Regions from separate parts of the Jeotgalibacillus haloalkalitolerans genome, predicted to be linked through region 1. Evidence: riboswitches for the same ligand, from Rfam matches in the RefSeq annotation. Region 1 holds a riboswitch; the other holds the start of a gene.
What was found. Region 1 has a riboswitch for lysine ahead of UFB30_RS15270 (Na+/H+ antiporter NhaC family protein). Riboswitches for the same ligand answer to the same signal wherever they lie in the genome.
Positions count from the first base shown of each region.

Region 2: linked by a shared signal. The riboswitch ahead of UFB30_RS09135 (aspartate kinase) and the one ahead of UFB30_RS15270 (Na+/H+ antiporter NhaC family protein) in region 1 are both predicted to bind lysine.

Region 1 covers NZ_JAXQNN010000007.1:92,914-102,881, forward strand. The annotation lists gene UFB30_RS15250 (sulfite exporter TauE/SafE family protein) at 1-402, shown strand, start outside; gene UFB30_RS15255 (bifunctional metallophosphatase/5'-nucleotidase) at 426-1,781, shown strand; gene UFB30_RS15260 (HD-GYP domain-containing protein) at 1,816-2,913, shown strand; gene yunB (sporulation protein YunB) at 2,970-3,731, shown strand; lysine riboswitch at 3,798-3,982, shown strand; gene UFB30_RS15270 (Na+/H+ antiporter NhaC family protein) at 4,103-5,722, shown strand; gene UFB30_RS15275 (sodium-dependent transporter) at 6,023-7,546, shown strand; gene UFB30_RS15280 (methionine/alanine import family NSS transporter small subunit) at 7,561-7,671, shown strand; gene UFB30_RS15285 (hypothetical protein) at 7,690-7,851, opposite strand; gene UFB30_RS15290 (YutD family protein) at 7,965-8,249, shown strand; gene UFB30_RS15295 (cytosolic protein) at 8,538-8,765, opposite strand; gene UFB30_RS15300 (DUF3055 domain-containing protein) at 8,814-9,083, opposite strand; gene UFB30_RS15305 (DUF86 domain-containing protein) at 9,197-9,634, shown strand; gene UFB30_RS15310 (TIGR01457 family HAD-type hydrolase) at 9,656-9,968, shown strand, end outside.
Region 2 covers NZ_JAXQNN010000002.1:797,726-807,693, reverse strand. The annotation lists gene UFB30_RS09150 (electron transfer flavoprotein subunit alpha/FixB family protein) at 1-57, shown strand, start outside; gene trxA (thioredoxin) at 370-684, shown strand; gene uvrC (excinuclease ABC subunit UvrC) at 777-2,549, shown strand; lysine riboswitch at 2,608-2,787, shown strand; gene UFB30_RS09135 (aspartate kinase) at 2,899-4,128, shown strand; gene UFB30_RS09130 (YslB family protein) at 4,314-4,757, opposite strand; gene UFB30_RS09125 (succinate dehydrogenase cytochrome b558 subunit) at 5,140-5,748, shown strand; gene sdhA (succinate dehydrogenase flavoprotein subunit) at 5,807-7,567, shown strand; gene sdhB (succinate dehydrogenase iron-sulfur subunit) at 7,570-8,343, shown strand; gene UFB30_RS09110 (acyl-CoA thioesterase) at 8,457-8,921, shown strand; gene UFB30_RS09105 (helix-turn-helix domain-containing protein) at 8,991-9,203, shown strand; gene UFB30_RS09100 (MarR family winged helix-turn-helix transcriptional regulator) at 9,310-9,762, shown strand; gene racE (glutamate racemase) at 9,779-9,968, shown strand, end outside.

The sequences.
Region 1 (9,968 bases):
TTTACAGATCCGCAGGGCGTACAATGGTCATACGGATTTCCGCCGGCTGCAGGGGTATTTGCAGCTTTTGCAGTGGGCTTTGCATCAGGATTATTTGGCATTGGCGGAGGTTCTGTCATGGTACCGGTTATGATCATTGCGTTTTTGTTCCCGCCACATGTAGCAGTCGGAACATCGATGCTGATGGTCTTTTTATCTGCATTGCTCGGCTCAGCTTCACATATTGCGCTTGGAAACGTGAACTGGCTGTATGTTGCGCTGCTGGCGCCTGGCGCATGGTTTGGCGCTAAGCTTGGCGCATGGATGAACCAGAAGCTTCAATCAGACAAGCTTGTTTTTGTACTCAGAATCATTCTTGTATTGATCGGGATCAGGTCAATCATTGAAGGAATATACGGCTAAAAGGATATGAGAGGTGATGAATCGTGAAAGAAAGAATAACCATTTTCCATACGAATGATTTACATAGTCATTTTGAGAATTGGCCCGTCATTCATCAGTTCCTGCAGCAGGAGCGTGCGATGCTTCAGGCAGCCGGCGAGGAAGTCTATCTGTTTGATATCGGGGATCATGCTGACCGCTCGCACCCTTTAACAGAGGGGTCAGCGGGAAAAAGAAACGTTGATCTGCTCAATGAAGCCGGGTATGATGCTGTGACGATCGGAAACAATGAAGGGATCACTTTTTCATACGAAGAGTTAAATGAGCTGTATCATCATGCAGACTTTGAAGTCATTCTGGCAAACCTTTTTACATCAGAAGGAAACCGTCCGGACTGGGCATGCCCTTATCTGATTAAAACTACGAAAAGTGGTGTAAAAATCGGAATTACAGCTGTAACAGCGGAATATCCGGTCTTTTATGAAAAGCTCGGCTGGCATATTACGTCTGCAAAAGATGAATTGAAAGCGCAGGTTCGTGCAATGAAGGACAAGGTGGATATCATTGTGCTGCTGTCACACCTGGGAATCAGAGAAGATGAGTGGGTGGCGGAAGAGTGTCCTGATATCGATATCATTATGGGTGGCCATACACATCACGTGCTTGAAAATGGCCGGCTGCATAATCAGGTGTTGTTAGCCGCAGCCGGAAAATACGGCATGTTTACAGGTAAAGTGGAAATTGAATTTGATCATGTGAGCAGGAAAGTGTCCGGGAAAACAGCAACCCTTTATGAAACAAATGAGCTTCCTGCAGCAGACGATCTGAATACAATATGGCTTGAAGAAGGCCGTCAGCTGCTGTCTAATGAAATCACAGTCCTGAAAGAGCCGATTCATCATAATCCGCTTCAGGCAGAATCTCCTCTATCCAGGCTGCTTGCTGAAGCAATACTTGACTGGTGCGACGCTGATTGTGCAATTGTAACAGGTGGTCTGCTGCTTCACCCGCTTGAAGCAGGGCCGGTAACGGAATATGATCTGCATAAGATTCTTCCCCATCCGATCAACCCGTGTCTGGTTGAACTGACAGGAAGCGAATTGAAAGAAGTCATCAGGCAGTCGAGACATCAGAACTGGCCAACGACGGTGATCAGAGGTCTTGGGTTCAGGGGAACCATTTTGGGTGAGTTTATTTATAATGGGCTTGAGGAAAAAGATCATCAATTTTATGTAGGCGGGCAGGAAGTGCGAGCAGATCAGGTATACAAAATCGCAACCGTTGATATGTTTACATTCGGGTTCTTTTTCCCTGAAATGCAAAGAGCAAAAAAACAATATTTTATGCCTGAGTTTTTGCGTGATATTTTAAAAGACAAGCTAAGTCATACCGCCCGTTAGCGCATGATAATAGATAGAGAAGGGTGATCAGCCAATGAGATTAATATCAACCAGGGTTCTGCGGGCCGGTATGGTACTTGGTCATACCATTTATAACGTGAATGAAAAGCCTCTGTTGCAAGCAGGTGTGACTTTGACTGAGGGAATGATCACACGTCTGCGTTTACTGAAAGTGCAGTATGTATATATTGCTGATGAAAAGTCCAAAGGAATTGAAGTGAAGGAAAGTGTGCCGGTTTTTGTCAGACAGGAATCGATCAGAGAAATCAGGGATGCTTTTTCTTCCATTCATACGTGTAAACAAAAAAATATGTCAGAAATGCTGGCAAATAAAGCAACGAAAATTCAGCATATCCTGAAAAATATCATGAGTGAAATGGACGCGAATCAGGACCTGCTGATGATTCTGTCAGATGCTTATATTTATGATTCTTATATCTTCCACCATTCCTACAATGTGACGCTGTATACGCTTGCGATTGGAAAAGAGCTGAAGCTGCCTGTCAAACAGCTGGAGCAGCTGGGACTTGGTGCGATGCTGCATGACATTGGGAAAACGATGGTGGATGAGTCAGTGCTGATGAAGGAAGGTCCATTGACTGAAGAGGAATTTGAAGAAATCAAGCAGCATACAGTTCATGGATTTGAAGTGCTGAAAAATCTGCATAATGTTTCATTACTGACTGCTCACTGTGCTTTTCAGCATCATGAAAGACTGAATGGCTCAGGTTATCCAAGAGGTATTACCGGTGAGGATATTCATCCGTATGCAAAAATAATTGCCGTAGCAGATGTGTTTGATGCCTGCACATCCAACCGGGTCTACCGGGATAAGATGCTTCCTGCAGATGCACTTGAAATTTTGCTTGCAGGTTCGGGTACATTATTTGATCCGACAGTCATAAAAGCTTTTCAAATGGGAATCGCCATCTATCCAAATGGTTTGACTGTTCAGCTGAGTGATGGAAGAAAAGGGATCGTTGCGCGACAGAATAAAGGCGTTTCTACACGTCCGGTGATCAGGGTAATTGAAGAGAGCCATAAAATTGTTCGGGCGACCTATGAAGTTGATCTATCCTCGGACCTTAACTGCACCATTGCTCAGACCGATGTTGCATTCATAACAGAATAATTCCAAGGAAAAAACTCTTCTGTACAGCATACACTGCGGTATAGGAGGGCTTTTTTATGCGCAGAATCAGAAAAAGAATTGTGATCAAGCCGCTCACAGCACGGTCTGTCTGGCTGCTGTCTATATTAATGTTTCTGCTGATGACGGTTGTCGGTCTCGCTGTAATCAATACGGGTGTGAAACCAACTCTGATGATCTATGCAGAATCTCAGACGAAAAAAATAGGGGCGCTTGTGATCAGTAAAGCAGTTAACAGAGAGATTGCAAATGTAATGGATATCAATGAAATCATTGAAAATGTCCCTACCGACTCAGCAGAAATGGTGACAACAAAATTTAATACCGAAATTATTAACAGAGTACTTACAGAAACCACTGAGCTTGTCCAGGAGCAATTGAGGGCAATTGAACGGGGGGATACCAGAGTCCTGAAATCACTGACCGAGCTGGACCTTGAAGTAGAAGATGCAGGGGAATTGGAGGGGATTGTATATACAGTGCCACTCGGGCAGGCGACAGGTAATGCATTGCTTGGGAATCTTGGTCCTAAGGTTCCTATCCGATTTCACGCTGTTGGAAATGTCACTTCGGATATACGGTCAGATATTGATGAATTTGGTATAAATAACGCTTTTGTGCAGATTAATATTCATTTGGTGGTCGACGTTCAGATCATTGTACCGTTTGCAACTGAGGTAACAACGGTAGAGCAGGATATACCAGTTGCAATGGGCCTGATTCAGGGACAGGTACCTGAAATTTATAATATGGGTGATGGTATGTCTCCTTCCTTGGAAGTTCCTCTTCCGACAGATTAGTCTTGAATTAAAGACAGTCACTTGTTATAATAGTTCAGTAAAATGAATAATCACCACATCATAATCCGATGGGGTAGAGGAGCAGGATTTAAGAGTAATCTGTGTGAGGATGACAACTGCGATCACAGATGAAAGGGGATCACTGCCGAAATGGTAACAATCAGTCAGGATTTTATCATTGGGGTTATCTTTAATAAGGATAACACTCTCTTTCCGCAGCAATTTTTGCGGGTTGAGGAGCTACAGATCGTGATGGAGCATAACATTACTAACGACAAGGGTAATGGTAGAGTCCTCTATCATTGCCCTTTTTTGCGTTTTTTTACGATTATGCCTCACTGCCCTATCATACAAATAAAGGAGGGAACATTATGGAAGGAACTTGGTTATCACTTTTACCGCCAATCATTGCAATTGTAATGGTTTTACTTACAAGACGCGTTCTGCTATCACTTGGAGCAGGGATCGTCGCAGCAGCCCTATTAATCACAAGCTTTGGACCGCTTGATACGCTCGAGACACTTTGGCTGTCATTCAGCGGCGTATTCTGGGAGCACGGTTCAGATGGAGAGCCTGGCGTGCTGAACTTATGGAATATCTTTATTATGCTATTCCTGATTATCCTGGGTGTGATCACAGCATTCATTAACGTATCCGGAGGCGCAAGAGCATTCGGTGAATGGGCAATGAAGCGCGTGAAAACACGTGCAGGTGCTCAGGTTGTAACAGCGTGTCTGGGCATTATTATCTTTATTGATGATTACTTTAACAGTCTTGCAGTCGGACAGGTGGCACGCCCGTTGACTGACCGTCACCGCGTATCCCGCGCAAAGCTTGCTTATCTGATTGACTCAACAGCAGCACCGATCTGTGTAGTATCACCGGTATCAAGCTGGGGTGCATACATTATCGCAGTCATCGGAGGCATTCTTGCTACACATTCAATCACTGAATACACAGCATTCTCAGCATTTATCCAAATGGTGCCGATGAACCTTTATGTATGGGCTGCACTTGGAATTGTCTTTATCGTTGCACTTCGCGGTGTTGATTTCGGACAAATGAAGGTACATGAAAACCGTGCGATTGAAACCGGGGAAGTCTATGATCCAAATAAAGATATCCCTGGCGAATTAAAAAATGATCTTCCTGTTTCTAAATATGGAACAGTCGGTGATCTGATCTGGCCAATCATTGCGCTTGTAATTGGTACAGTGGCATCAATGATGTGGACAGGCTCTCAGGCTTATACAGCTGACACAGGAGAATCTGCAACAATTCTTCAAATGTTCGAATATACAGATGTTGCGAAATCACTTGTATATGGTGCGCTCGTTGGACTAGCAGTTGCCATTGCATTCTTTATCAGACAAATTGGCCGTTCTGAGAAAATTGGCGGCGCTGAATTTTTCCTTGCGCTTAAAGAGGGTGTTAAATCAATGCTTCCGGCAATCTACATTCTTGTTTTTGCCTGGATGATTGTTGGTTTAATCGGGGATCTTGGTACAGGTGAATTCCTTGCTGGAATTGTAGAATCATCTAACTTGCCTCTTGGCTGGCTGCCGGTTCTGTTATTCATTGTGGCAGGAGTAATGGCATTCTCAACAGGGACGTCATGGGGATCATTCGGTATCCTGCTTCCAATCGCAGGGGAGATTGCAGCAAGCACTGATATCTCACTGCTTCTTCCATCACTTGCAGCAGTACTTGCAGGTGCAGTATTTGGTGACCACTGTTCGCCGATTTCTGATACAACGATTCTTTCTTCTACAGGAGCAGGAAGCAATCATATCGATCACGTTGCAACGCAGATTCCTTATGCTGTAACAGGAGCAGCGATTGCTTCAGCCGGTTATGTGATGCTTGGTTTCTCAGGAAGTACACTGCTTGCACTCGGACTTGTCATTGTTCTGCTTGTATTATTTGCAGTCATTATGGGAAGGAATCCGGAAAAGGCAAGAACCGTATCCGCTAAAGAAGGACTCGAATAATGATGAAAACCGTCTGAATAACAATGTCTATTCAGACGGTTTTTTTAAAGGACTATTGTATGATTGGGAAAATGTATGAATTATATAAAGTGTGAAATATTTTGCACACTATTAAGATAAACCTTGTTATGACAGGGTTTATTTTTTTATGTAGATTATTGTAATATAATTTCAGAATTTTTCAAAATAGTACTTTTACATTTAGGAAGCAAGTGCTATACTGATTTTAGATTATGTGAAATAATCTGAATATATAAAAACTTCCATTTATTCAGGAAGTACTTTCAGGGGGGTAATTAGATGAATCGTCAACAGTGGGGATCGCGTGCCGGATTTATTCTTGCAGCAGTTGGTTCCGCAGTCGGACTCGGGAACATTTGGCGTTTTCCGTATGTCGCTTATGAGAACGGTGGGGGAGCATTCTTCATTCCATATTTATTTGCACTCTTAACTGCCGGTATTCCAATTCTTATCATGGAGTTCACCATCGGTCATAAGTACAGAGGATCTGCACCGCTGTCATTCTTCCGCATGAGCGGTAAAAAAGCTGAGTGGCTTGGCTGGTGGGCTGTTTTTGTAGCGTTTGTGATCTCAACCTACTATGCCGTCATTATTGCCTGGGCAATGAGGTATACAATATTCTCATTCGGGCAGGCGTGGGGAGAAGACACAGAAGGGTTTTTATTCACGGAATTTTTACAGCTGGACGTAGCACCTGGGGAAACAGGCGGTATTGTGTGGGGAATATTTATTCCACTTGTACTGGTATGGGTGATTACACTCGGAATTCTGGTTGCAGGTGTTAAGAAAGGAATTGAATATGCAAACCGTATCTTCATTCCAACGCTCGTTATTTTATTCCTGATCATTGTTATCCGTGCAGTCACACTTGAAGGCGCAGCGCTTGGACTTACTGCTTTCTTCGAGCCGAATTTTGAAAACATTATGGATCCGTCAGTCTGGGTAGCAGCCTACGGTCATATTTTCTTCAGTTTGTCTATTGCATTTGCAATCATGATTACTTATTCAAGTTATCTTCCGAAGAAATCGGATATTACGAACAATGCATTTATCACAGGTTTTGCGAACTCAGGTTTCGAGCTTTTAGCCGGTATCGGGGTATTCGCAGCACTTGGCTTCATGGCTACACAGCTTGAAGTTCCTGTATCAGAAGTAGCATCAGCAGGTGTGGGTCTTGCCTTTGTTGTGTTCCCGCAGATTATTAATCAGCTGCCTGGACTCAATGGCATTTTCGGCGCATTATTCTTCCTGTCGCTGACGCTTGCAGGTCTTACTTCACTTATGTCTATCACTGAGACATATGTGGCTGGCTTAACTGAAAAGCTTGGTATCTCACGTAACAAGGCCGTTCTATTCGGTGGCGGACTTGCAGCATTGATTTCAATTCTGTTTGCTACGCAGGGCGGACTATTCTTCCTTGACGCAGCAGATTACTACATTAACCAATTTGGTGTAGCAGCAGTTGGTCTTGTGGAAGTTGTCATGATCGCATGGATTCTGCGTAAAACAGGTGTCCTTCAGAATCACGCGAACCTGACATCAGATATTCACCTTGGCGGCTGGTGGAAAGTATGTCTTGGTCTGATTACACCAATCGTTCTTGGTTATATGATGTTCGGTCTGATCACTCAGAACGTTCTTCAGCAGTTTGATTTTGATAGCGGTAACTATGAAGGATATTCAGATGAATTTGCGCTGACCATGTTCCTTGCTTCAGCAGGTGCAGCTCTTGTGGTTGGAATTATCGTTTCATTTATTAAATGGAGCCGTTCAACACCAGTTGAACTTCCGGATAAGGAATAAAGGAGGGATTCACAATGACAGCCAGTGCAATTGTGATGATGGTAATTGGGATCGTTCTTTTATGGGGCGGACTTGCTGCAAGTATTACAAACGCAGTAAGAAAATCCAAAGATAAAACAGTTTAATATTGAGGCTGCCTGTGCTTACAGTACAGGCAGCTTTTTTATTGCATATTCCGGTGCGAGATCATATTCATTCAGAGTTGAAGGAAGCCATGTGGACATTGGTGAAACTTCCGGAGGCTCGGGTTCTTTTGTGCATCCGGCAATCAATAATATCAGTAGAGCAGCATAAATGAATCTCATGAAGAACACACTCCTTTTCCTGAGTTTGTGCGTTTTGATTCTCATTCATGCATAGAAAAAAGTGTGTGGTCATGTATAATAGGAAGTAGTTCACAGGCAGGAGTGAGAATCTGATGATTACAATGCATAATCAACAATATGAAATCATAGAAGAGTTCAGAGAAGGCTATAATGAAGAGGCTTTTGAAGCGAGATACAGTGAAATTCTGCACAAGTATGACTATATTGTGGGTGACTGGGGATATGGTCAGCTGAGGCTGAAGGGTTTCTTTGAGGATACAAATCAGAAGTCGTCGTTTGATACGAAAATTTCTACGGTCAAGGATTATTTATATGAGCACTGTAATTTTGGATGTCCTTATTTTATTGTGAAGAAGGTTGGCGGAGCGAAAAAGTAAACCCTGCGTTTCCTATAAAACCGTTTCGCTGCGCTTCAGGCGGACGCTTTCCGGACGGAGGTTGCTGAGCCTCCTCAGCCTGCGGCTTCCGGGGTCTCAGCTTCCCTCTATTCGTCCCGGAGTCGCCGCCTTACGCTTCGCTGCACTTAGATATCCATATATATTTTTATTAAATCATCCTTCTAAAAGTAAATAAACGTTTCCTTCAACACGTTTTGGTATGAAAAAAAGCATGTCTCAATTCAAAATGAGATATGCTTCTTTTTGATTTATAATCATTCCGTTTAGTTAAGGTTTATGTGATCCGGGATCGAGTCTTGGAATATCTTCATGGTCGCCTTTGTTTTCGTAGTTAAATGCACTGTAATAACGCTGACCTTTTTGCCATGGGCCTGATTTGTTTCTGACGAGTGAATACTTTCCTCTTGGTGATCCGTAAGGGCCTTCAGGCAGCGTTTCCGGAATGAGGTATTCCTTTTGTACTTCGACGTTTGAAAAATCACTGTAGCGCTCCATGATCCTGCTCCTTTTTTACTTAGTATGAGCAGGCCGGCTTCATCTGATTCACAAAATCACTTCATTTAAAAATTCGCGTAGTTCTGATGCGTCCTGTTCGGACAGTTTGAATGCGTGTTCGATATATCCTTCCTCATCAAGATCATCCTCACCGATAATCGCAAACCGGCTTCCCTGAATATCCATCACCATTGCTTTTCCGTAATAACGGTCAGAATAAAGGATGGCCAGGTCAAAGCGCTGATGCTCGCCCATAAAGCTGACAAATCGTGTTTTTGTTTCCTCTGTATCATCATATAGAAAAAATCGTTCAGTCATATGAAGTCCTCCTTTTACTATCCTCACAATTATAACGATTAACGCACGTCATGCCAAAAAATCTGAAGGCTTATGGTACACTAAAAGCATACATTTTGATGGAGTGTGAAGAGATGTACTTCGTGGATAGAGAAACAATTGAAAAGACATTAATTTTTATGGAAGAACAGCTCAGCTTTTTAAATGAGCACGGCACTTGGGACTCTAAAATTGAAAAGCTGGCGCTTGAACGCAGTCTGCATACCGTTATAGAATCAATTATTGATGTGGGAAATTCAATGATTGACGGTTTTATAATGCGTGATCCTGGCAGCTATGAAGATATTATCGATATTTTAGAGGATGAAAAAGTGATCGGGAAAGACATGCATGCTGATCTTGTTCAGGTAGTGAAGCTCAGGAAGCACCTTGTACAGGAATTTACAGAAGTGAATCATCAAATATGCATTGATACATTTACATCAGCAGAAGCTGCACTAAAAGCATTTGCACCAGCAGTAAGAACCTATCTTGAAGACGAGCTGGGACCAGTCTCAGCATTCAGACGGTAAGGAATAGAGAGGACGTACAGTATGAAAGCTTATAAAGGTTATTTAATTGATTTGGACGGAACAATGTATAGAGGAACGGAACCGATTCCGGCAGCAGTAGAGTTTGTGAAAAAGCTTAAGGTAAAGGGGATTCCGTATTTATTTGTCACCAATAATTCTTCAAAAACACAGGAACAGGTAGCTGCACACCTGCAGAATTTTGATGTGCCTGCTGAACCTGAACAGGTATTTACGACATCTCTTGCAACAGCGGCAGTCATTTCCCGGGAAATGCCGGATGCATCTGCATATGTAATTGGAGGCGACGGCATACGTCAGGCTTTGACTAAAAAAG
Region 2 (9,968 bases), on a different contig from region 1:
CTGTTCGATGTAGTGCCACTGCTGATTGAAGAATTCAAAAAAGTAAAAGTCTCTTAATTCAAATTAAAATTAAAGTAATCTGTCCATGAAATAAGTTAAGTATTACATTATTTTAGCTTAGTGCAGCGGAGCGTAAGGCGGCGACTCCAGCGGGAAGTGACGGACAGGTGAGACCCCACAGACGCGAAGCGACGAGGAGGCTCACCGCCGTCCCCGCGGAAAGCGTCCGCCTGAAGCGCAGCGAAACGAATTAACGCCCGAGATATAAATGTCTTGGGTTCTTTTTTTATCACAGGCAAAAACGTGGAAATACCGAATACTCCCTGCTATACTTTGACTATATTCGTATTCAACAAGGAGGAATTTTAAATGGCAATTGCACACGCAACTGATCAAACATTCGCTAATGAAACAAAAGACGGTTTAGTACTGGCTGACTTCTGGGCTACATGGTGCGGACCTTGTAAAATGATTGCACCAGTTCTGGAAGAGCTTGATTCAGATATGGGCGATAAAGTTAAAATTGTAAAGCTTGATGTGGATGAAAACCAGGAAACAGCAAGCAAGTACGGAGTAATGAGTATCCCGACACTAGTCGTATTCAAAGACGGAGAAATCGTGGATAAAGTAGTAGGCTTCCAGCCGAAAGAAGCACTTGAGGAACTATTAAATAAGCATGCATAATGTTTGAGCCGGGCCTTGTGCCCGGCTTTTGTTTTGCTAATGGCAGTGAATTGAGTAAAATAAAGGTAACAAGCGTGCAGGAGGCTAATCATATGAAAGACCAACTAAAACATAAACTTGCAGTCCTTCCTGACCAGCCCGGCTGTTATCTGATGAAGGACAGGCAGGGTACGATCATTTATGTAGGTAAAGCAAAAGTGCTTAAGAATAGAGTAAGATCCTATTTTACCGGCTCACATGACGGGAAAACCCAGCGGCTGGTATCTGAAATAGAGGATTTCGAATACATTGTGACTTCATCCAATATGGAGGCACTTGTCCTTGAACTGAACCTGATCAAAAAACATGATCCGAAATATAACGTCATGTTAAAAGATGATAAACATTACCCTTTTATTAAAGTAACAGCAGAGCGTCATCCAAGACTGCTGATTACAAGGAAAGTTAAAAAAGACAAAGGGAAGTATTTTGGTCCGTACCCGAACGCGCAGGCAGCCAATGAAACAAAAAAACTGCTCGACAGAATGTATCCGTTAAGAAAATGCAGAACGATGCCTGATAAGGTCTGTCTGTATTATCACATGGGACAATGTCTCGCACCATGCGAGTTCAAAGTCGACCAAAGCACATACCGTCAAATGACAGAAGATATCGCCAGGTTCCTGAATGGCGGATTTAAAGAAGTAAAGCAAGATCTGAAAGTAAAAATGGAACAGGCAGCAGAAAATCTTGAGTTCGAGCGTGCAAAAGAGTTCCGCGATCAGATTGTTCATATAGAAGCCACCATGGAAAAACAGAAAATGACGATGAATGACTTTACGAACCGTGATATTTTTGGTTACGCAGTTGATAAGGGCTGGATGTGTGTCCAGGTATTTTTTATCCGTCAGGGTAAGCTGATTGAACGGGATGTTTCACTTTTTCCAATCTACAATGAAGCAGAAGGTGAATTTTTATCATTCCTCGGTCAATTCTACATGAAGCCGAATCATTTCAAACCGAAGGAAGTGTTAATCCCGCAGACGATCGACCAGAGCATGGCGGAAGAATTGCTTGAAACGAATGTCAGACAGCCGGTTAGAGGACAAAAGAAAGATCTTGTGAATCTTGCAGCAAAAAATGCTTCCATTGCACTCAAAGAAAAGTTTGCTTTAATTGAACGTGATGAAGAAAGAACAATCAAAGCAGCTGAAAATTTAGGGGAAGCAATGAATATTTACACCCCTCATAGAATTGAAGCGTTTGATAACTCAAATATTCAGGGATCTGACGCAGTTTCTGCGATGGTTGTGTTTGTGGATGGCAAGCCTGCGAGAAAAGAATATCGTAAATACAAAATTAAGACAGTGCAGGGTCCGGATGATTACGAATCAATGAGAGAAGTCATCAGAAGAAGATATACCAGAGTATTAAAAGACGAACTCCCATTACCTGATCTGATTGTAATTGATGGCGGAAAAGGGCAGATTGAAGCGGCAAAAGAAATTTTGCGTCATGAGCTTGGTCTTGATATTCCTGTAGCCGGTCTTGCTAAAGATGACCGGCATAATACTTCCCAGCTATTATTCGGTGATCCGCTGGAGGTTGTTCCGCTGAACAGACGTAGTCAGGAGTTTTACTTTATGCAGCGTATACAGGATGAAGTTCACCGTTTTGCGATCACCTTCCACAGACAGGTGCGGGCAAAAAACTCAATTCAATCTGTACTTGATGACATTGAAGGTGTTGGACCTCAGCGTAAAAAACAGCTGCTGAAATATTTCGGATCAGTAAAAAAACTGAGGGAAGCACCGCTTGAAGAGATTGTAAAAGCAGGCTTACCGGCAAAGACCGCTGAAAAAGTCATTGAAAAATTACAGGAATAATCTTGCTGCCTGTATAGACACATGCTATAATGACTTACAATTAAACACTTTATTTTAAAGTGGTGATAGAGGTGCGGGCGCAAAGAGTACCGCTGCAGAGGGGGATGAACCCCTGTGAAGCAGTGAGAAAGGTGCGGACCGCCGAAGCAGAAAATCATTCATCAGATTTGCTGCTGGTTCTGTATTTAAAAAATGCAGGGCTGTCAGAACATTTACGTTCTGGAGAGCTATCTCACCTGTGCGATTCAGATGATTCGATCTGTACAAAAGCAATGGGGAGATTTTCTCCCTGTTGCTTTTTTTATTGTCGTAAACAGTTGAGAAATAATGTCAGGGAAGAGGAAATAAAGTGGGAATCATTGTACAGAAATTTGGCGGTACCTCAGTAGGGTCTGTTGAAAAAATACATCACGTAGCAAACAGAGTGATCCTTGAAAAGGAAAAGGGCAATGATGTCATTGTTGTCGTATCTGCAATGGGAAAGACAACAGATGAATTAGTAAGGCTTGCCGGGGAAATGACTTCGCGGCCTGAAAAAAGAGAGATGGATATGCTGCTGACGACTGGCGAGCAGATGTCTACGTCTTTACTCGCTATGGCCCTGCAGAACAGAGGCTATAAAAGCACATCTTTAACCGGATGGCAGGCTGGAATCCGCACGGAGCCTGTATTCAGTAATGCCAGAATTACTGAAGTGAAAACAAATCGTGTTGAAAGCCTTTTGAGTGAAGGCCGTGTGATTGTTGTAGCGGGGTTTCAGGGGATGGATGAAAACGGTGAAATCACAACGCTCGGCCGCGGTGGTTCAGATACAACAGCCGTTGCGCTGGCAGCTGCGTTAAAAGCAGATAGATGCGATATCTACACGGATGTGGATGGTGTCTATTCCACTGACCCGCGTTATGTAAAAGGTGCCAGAAAGTTAAATGGAATCTCTTATGATGAAATGTTAGAGCTTGCGAACCTTGGTGCAGGTGTACTGCATCCGAGAGCGGTTGAATTCGCGAAAAATTATGGGATTAAACTGACTGTCAGATCAAGTATGGAAGAAATCGAAGGAACGTTAATAGAGGAGGATGCACCAATGGAAGAACATTTAGTCGTAAGAGGCGTAGCATTTGATAAGGATATTGTCAGAATGACAGTGGTAGGACTTGAAAATGAGCTGACAGGTTTTCCTGCTGTGTTCTCAATTCTTGCTGAAAACCATATTGATGTGGATATTATTATCCAGAGTAAGCTGGATACCGGAAAAGTAAACTTGTCCTTTTCAATAAAAGAATCTTCCCTGGAAGATACATTACAGATTCTTGGTCAGCATAAAGAAGAGATCGGCTACCAGGAAATTGAGCACGAAACCAATCTGTCCAAAGTATCGATTGTCGGTTCAGGTATGGTATCAAACCCTGGTGTTGCAGCTCAGATGTTCAGTGTACTTGCACAGGAAAATATTCAGGTAAAGATGGTCAGCACATCTGAGATTAAGGTATCAGTGGTTGTGGATTCCGACCAGATGATTCACGCTGCAAATGCGATACATGAAAGCTTCGGCTTAAATAAAGCATCTGTTGAAGTTTAAAAAGGGAGCCTGAGACAAAAGTTTGTCTCAGGCTCTAAACTGTTTCGCTGCGCTTCAGGCGGACGCTTTCCGGACGGTGGTTGCTAAGCCTCCTCGGCTTCCCACTAATCGTCGCGGAGTCGCCGCCTTACGCTTCGCTGCACTTAGATTTCACTATAAAGTTGAGTAGTTAATCTGGATAAAAATTACAGACCGGCTTTTCTTAAAGGCATTGAATATGGGTCTCTCTGATCCCATTTCAACTCTATCTGGACACAGTTTTTCTTATTGCGTGTGTAAACAGCCTCAGTCTGGTATTGCTTAATCATTGCGATTTGCTCAGCAATAAAGCCGGCTTCGAGAGTGAAAACTGGATCATTATGTTTAATCCTGTCTTCGACCACATTCCCGGAAAGTTCAAAATGTATTTCATCATTTTTTTGTTTTATGATAGAGAGGACACCCCACTCTGCACGTTCGAAAAAGGCTATGATTTCGCCTTCGTTACTGCATGCATAGCTTCTGGCTATTTTTTTGCCTGCCCAGTAGAGAATGTCTTTTGTATGAGTGCCTAAAAGGTCCGGTATCAATTCATCTCTGATTAACCGGTAACCGAAAAAGTCCTGTGTGATATTTTCCTGATCGCTCATTGCTTAACCGAACCTCACTTTCAATCTCTTCATTATAAAGTGTTGTTTGGCAAAGTGTAAGGTCTAAAAGGAATTTTATAGCGAAATCGGCATATTGTCATAGAGATAAGCAGTTTTTTGAAATAATAAATTGTGAAAAGTGATTTTGTGAATTTTTTGTGAAAATAAATAACAGGATTTAGCAAATCATCTGATAGTGAAGTGAATTGGATATAAAATATTTAGAATTGTTTTTATGTATACGTTTTCTTGACGCTCCATTACTAGAGGAGTACAATAAATTTGTCACATAAATGTTATACTGTGCGAAATTTTTGCTGAAACTATCATTCTAGGGAATAGCTTTCAGCAGCTGTATTTATTTAAGAGGGGGTTACATTCGATGGCGGAAAATCGAGAGTTTTATTGGAGGAGGCTGCATTCTTTACTGGGGGTTATACCGGTAGGGATCTTCCTGATTCAACATTTAGTTGTTAACCATTTCGCTACTAGAGGCGAACAGGCTTTCAACGATGCAGCGCATTTCATGGAAAGTTTACCATTCAGAATTTTCTTAGAACTATTTATTATCTTTATTCCTTTATACTTCCACGCAATCTATGGAGTATATATCGCTTTTACAGCTAAGAACAACACAAGACGTTATGGAACGCTTCGTAACTATATGTTCTTCCTTCAGCGGATCTCAGGTGTTATTACACTGATCTTCGTTACATGGCATGTATGGGAAACACGTATTCAGGCTGCGCTCGGAGCTGAAGTAAACTTTGGCATGATGGAGCAGATTTTAGCGAATCCATGGATGGTTGCATTCTACATACTTGGAGTCGTGTCAACTACGTTCCACTTTGCTAACGGCTTATGGTCGTTCATGGTCAGCTGGGGTATCACGGTGAGCGCACGTTCACAAAAGATCTCAACGTATGCAACACTTGGTGTGTTTGTTGTACTGACGATCATTGGTATCCGTTCAATTCTTGCATTTGTTTAATAAAAAGAACTTTCAGCTGCAGTGAGCAGCTTTTGATATCAGTAAGGAGAGTGACAAAATGAGTAAAGGTAGAATTATCGTTGTGGGTGGCGGTCTTGCCGGCCTGATGGCAACGATTAAAGCAGCTGAAGCTGGAATGTCAGTAGACCTCTTCTCGCTTGTACCTGTAAAACGATCACACTCTGTTTGTGCACAGGGCGGTATAAATGGAGCGGTTAATACAAAAGGAGAAGGAGATTCTCCGTGGGAGCACTTTGATGACACAGTATACGGCGGGGACTTCCTTGCTAACCAGCCTCCGGTAAAAGCAATGTGCGACGCAGCACCTGGTATTATTCACCTGCTTGACCGTATGGGCGTAATGTTCAACAGAACGCCAGAAGGTCTTCTTGATTTCCGCCGCTTTGGTGGTACACAGCACCACCGTACAGCATTTGCAGGAGCGACAACGGGTCAGCAGCTGCTTTATGCATTAGATGAGCAGGTTCGCAGACATGAAGTTGCCGGACTTGTAACAAAGTATGAAGGATGGGAATTCCTTGGATCAGTTCTTGACGATGATGGCGTTTGCCGCGGAGTTGTATCGCAGGATCTGAAGACAATGGAAATTAAATCTTTTAAAGCAGACGCAGTGATCCTTGCGACTGGCGGACCTGGTATTATCTTCGGAAAATCTACTAACTCTGTCATCAACACAGGTGCAGCAGCATCAGTTGCTTATCAGCAGGGCGTATATTATGCAAACGGAGAGTTCATCCAGATTCACCCGACAGCGATTCCTGGAGATGACAAACTTCGTCTGATGAGTGAATCAGCTCGTGGTGAAGGTGGTCGTGTATGGACATATAAAGACGGCAAACCATGGTACTTCCTTGAGGAAAAATATCCTGCTTATGGAAACCTTGTGCCGCGTGATATTGCAACGCGTGAAATCTTCGACGTGTGTGTGCGTCAAAAGCTGGGTATCAACGGTGAAAACATGGTTTACCTTGATCTTTCACATAAAGACCCTAAAGAGCTTGATATCAAGCTTGGTGGAATCATCGAAATCTATGAAAAGTTCATGGGAGATGACCCGCGTAAAGTACCAATGAAGATCTTCCCGGCTGTTCACTATTCAATGGGCGGACTATGGGTAGACTTTGACCAGATGACAAATATTCCGGGACTGTTTGCAGCAGGTGAATGTGATTACTCAATTCACGGTGCTAACCGTCTAGGAGCGAACTCACTTCTATCATCTATTTACGGCGGAATGGTTGCAGGACCAAACGCAGTTAAATATATTGAAGGACTTGAAAAAACCGTTGAAGATATGCCTGAGGAAATCTACACGCGCTTCGAGAACGAGAAGAAGCAGGAGTGGGAAGAGATCATGGCGATGGACGGCGATGAAAATGCTTATGTGATCCATAAAGAGCTTGGAGAATGGATGACAGATAACGTAACGGTTGTCCGTCATAATGATAAGCTTCGTGAAACGGATGCAAAAATTCAGGAGCTTCAGGAGCGCTTTAAGCGTATTAACATTAACGATACTGCTAAATGGAGTAACCAGGGAGCGGTATTCACACGTCAGCTGAAAGGCATGCTTCACCTTGCGCGCGTCGTAACAATCGGAGCGCTAAACCGCGATGAAAGCCGCGGAGCTCATTATAAGCCGGACTTCCCTGAGCGTAACGATGAGAAGTTCCTGAAAACAACAATGGCGAAGTTTAATCCAGCGACAAACTCACCGGAATTCCACTTTGAAGATGTTGACGTGTCACTGATCGAACCGCGTAAGCGTGATTACTCTAAGAAGAAAGGAGCAAAATAATCATGGCAACAGCAACAGAAGAAAAAGTCATCAGATTTGAAATACACCGCCAGGACGATGAGAATTCTGCGCCTTATTTCGAAGAGTTTGAGATTCCATACCGCGCAAATATGAACGTTATATCTGCACTGATGGAGATCAGACGAAACCCTTTTAATAAAAAAGGTGAAAAAACAACACCGGTTTCCTGGGATATGGGCTGTCTAGAGGAAGTATGCGGTGCCTGCTCAATGGTGATTAACGGAAAACCGCGCCAGTCGTGTACGGCACTCGTTGATCAGCTGGAGCAGCCAATTAAGCTTGAGCCGATGAAAACATTCCCGGTTGTCCGTGACCTTCAGGTTGACCGCAGCCGTATGTTCGACTCATTGAAAAAGGTTAAGGCCTGGATTCCAATTGATGGTACCTATGATCTTGGGCCTGGACCACGTATGCCGGAGAAGAAGCGTCAGTGGGCATATGAACTTTCTAAGTGTATGACTTGCGGCGTATGTCTCGAAGCTTGTCCAAATGTGAACAGTAAGTCAGACTTTATCGGTCCGGCTCCGCTGTCTCAGGTACGCCTTTTCAATGCACATCCAACAGGTGCAATGAACAAAAATGAGCGTCTTGAAGCGATTATGGGTGATGGTGGGCTATCTAACTGCGGTAACTCACAAAACTGTGTGCAGGCTTGTCCAAAGGGCATCCCGCTTACTACATCAATCGCCGCGCTTAACCGTGATACAAACCTTCAGATGTTCAGAAACTTCTTTGGAAGTGACAAGGAAGTATAAAGTGATCAATCCAGGTGCTGTTACAGCATCTGGATTTTTTCTGTTCAAAAGGATATTGTTCATGTAAAATAGAAATGAATCATCATTCATTTTTTCAAAGGGGATGCAGGCAGATGAGAATACCATACATACATGATTTTGAAGAGTGGAGAACGGGTTTTGAGTTTTATTACCCGGTCAAGGTAAGATTTTCAGAGACTGATTTATTTGGCCATTTAAATAATACAGTGCCATTCATCTATTTTGAACAGGCAAGAATTGAATTCCTGAAACAGCTGGGTTTTATGCAGAACTGGCTTGATCCGTCTAACGAATCTATTCCGGTAGTAGCCAATCTGCAGTGCGATTTTCTAAAGCAGGTGTTTTTTGATCAGGAGTTAAGAGTATATGTAAAAGCGGCATCTGTGGGGAATTCTTCAGTTGATATCCATTACATGGGTGTAAATGCTGATCATCAGCCGGTATTCTGTGGACGCGGAACAATGGTCCAGATGGCAAAGAAAACAGGTAAAGGCCTTCCATGGACTGAAGAACAAAAAGAATTGTTCGGCATACCTGCTGCAAAAATAGACGGTTGATTGCTCACTTCTTACCGCCTGCATTCATACACTGAACAAACGGTGTTAATGGATAAGGGGGAAGAAAGTGTGGCTCGGAGAACGTCGATCCTGACCAAAAGGGAAAAAGAAGTTTTTATACTTTTACTTAAAGATAAGACAACAAAAGAAATTGCTTCAGATTTATTTATCAGTGAAAAAACCGTACGTAATCACATATCCAATGTGATTCAAAAGCTTGGGGTGAAAGGAAGATCTCAGGCAATTGTAGAATTATTAAGGCTTGAAGAACTGTCTCTCTAAAGGGGGACAGTTTTTACATACATCATGTAAATTTAAATTTTCTTGATTATTACCTATAAAAAGGCGACAATATTAACAGAACGAAACATAGGGAGTGTATGAAACGATGGAAACAAAAGAAGTGCAGGAGCTTCATCCAAAAGAGGTTGTAGCAGATATCGAAAAGGACCTCCGCTATATTTCCGGACTGATCAAACAAAAAGGCAGAGAAATCCTCAGTCAATACACAATCACACCGCCACAATTTGTGGCACTTCAGTGGCTGTTTGAAGCAGGGGATATGACAATTGGCGAATTATCCAATAAAATGTATCTCGCCTGCAGCACGACGACAGATTTAATTGATCGGATGGAAAGAAGCAGTCTGGTAGTCAGAGTGAAAGACGAACATGACCGCCGGGTAGTGAGAATTCATCTGTTAGAAGAAGGCGAAAGAATTATTGAAGAAGTAATTAAAAAGCGTCAGCAGGATTTAAGTGATGTTCTCTCAGGTTTTACTGAAGATGAAGTTACTTCTCTTGCAAAAGTGCTAAGTAAATTACATGGAGAAATGAAATAAGAGTGAGGCGTTTTTCTTGAGCAGAGCAATCGGCGTAATGGATTCTGGGGTGGGCGGCTTAACCGTTGCCAGGGAAATCATCTACCAGCTTCCGAATGAACAAATCATCTATTTAGGGGACACAGCACGCTGCCCATATGGTCCAAGACCTGAAGAAGAGGTCAGAAGATTCACGTGGGAAATGGCTGAGTTTCTTTACAGACAGG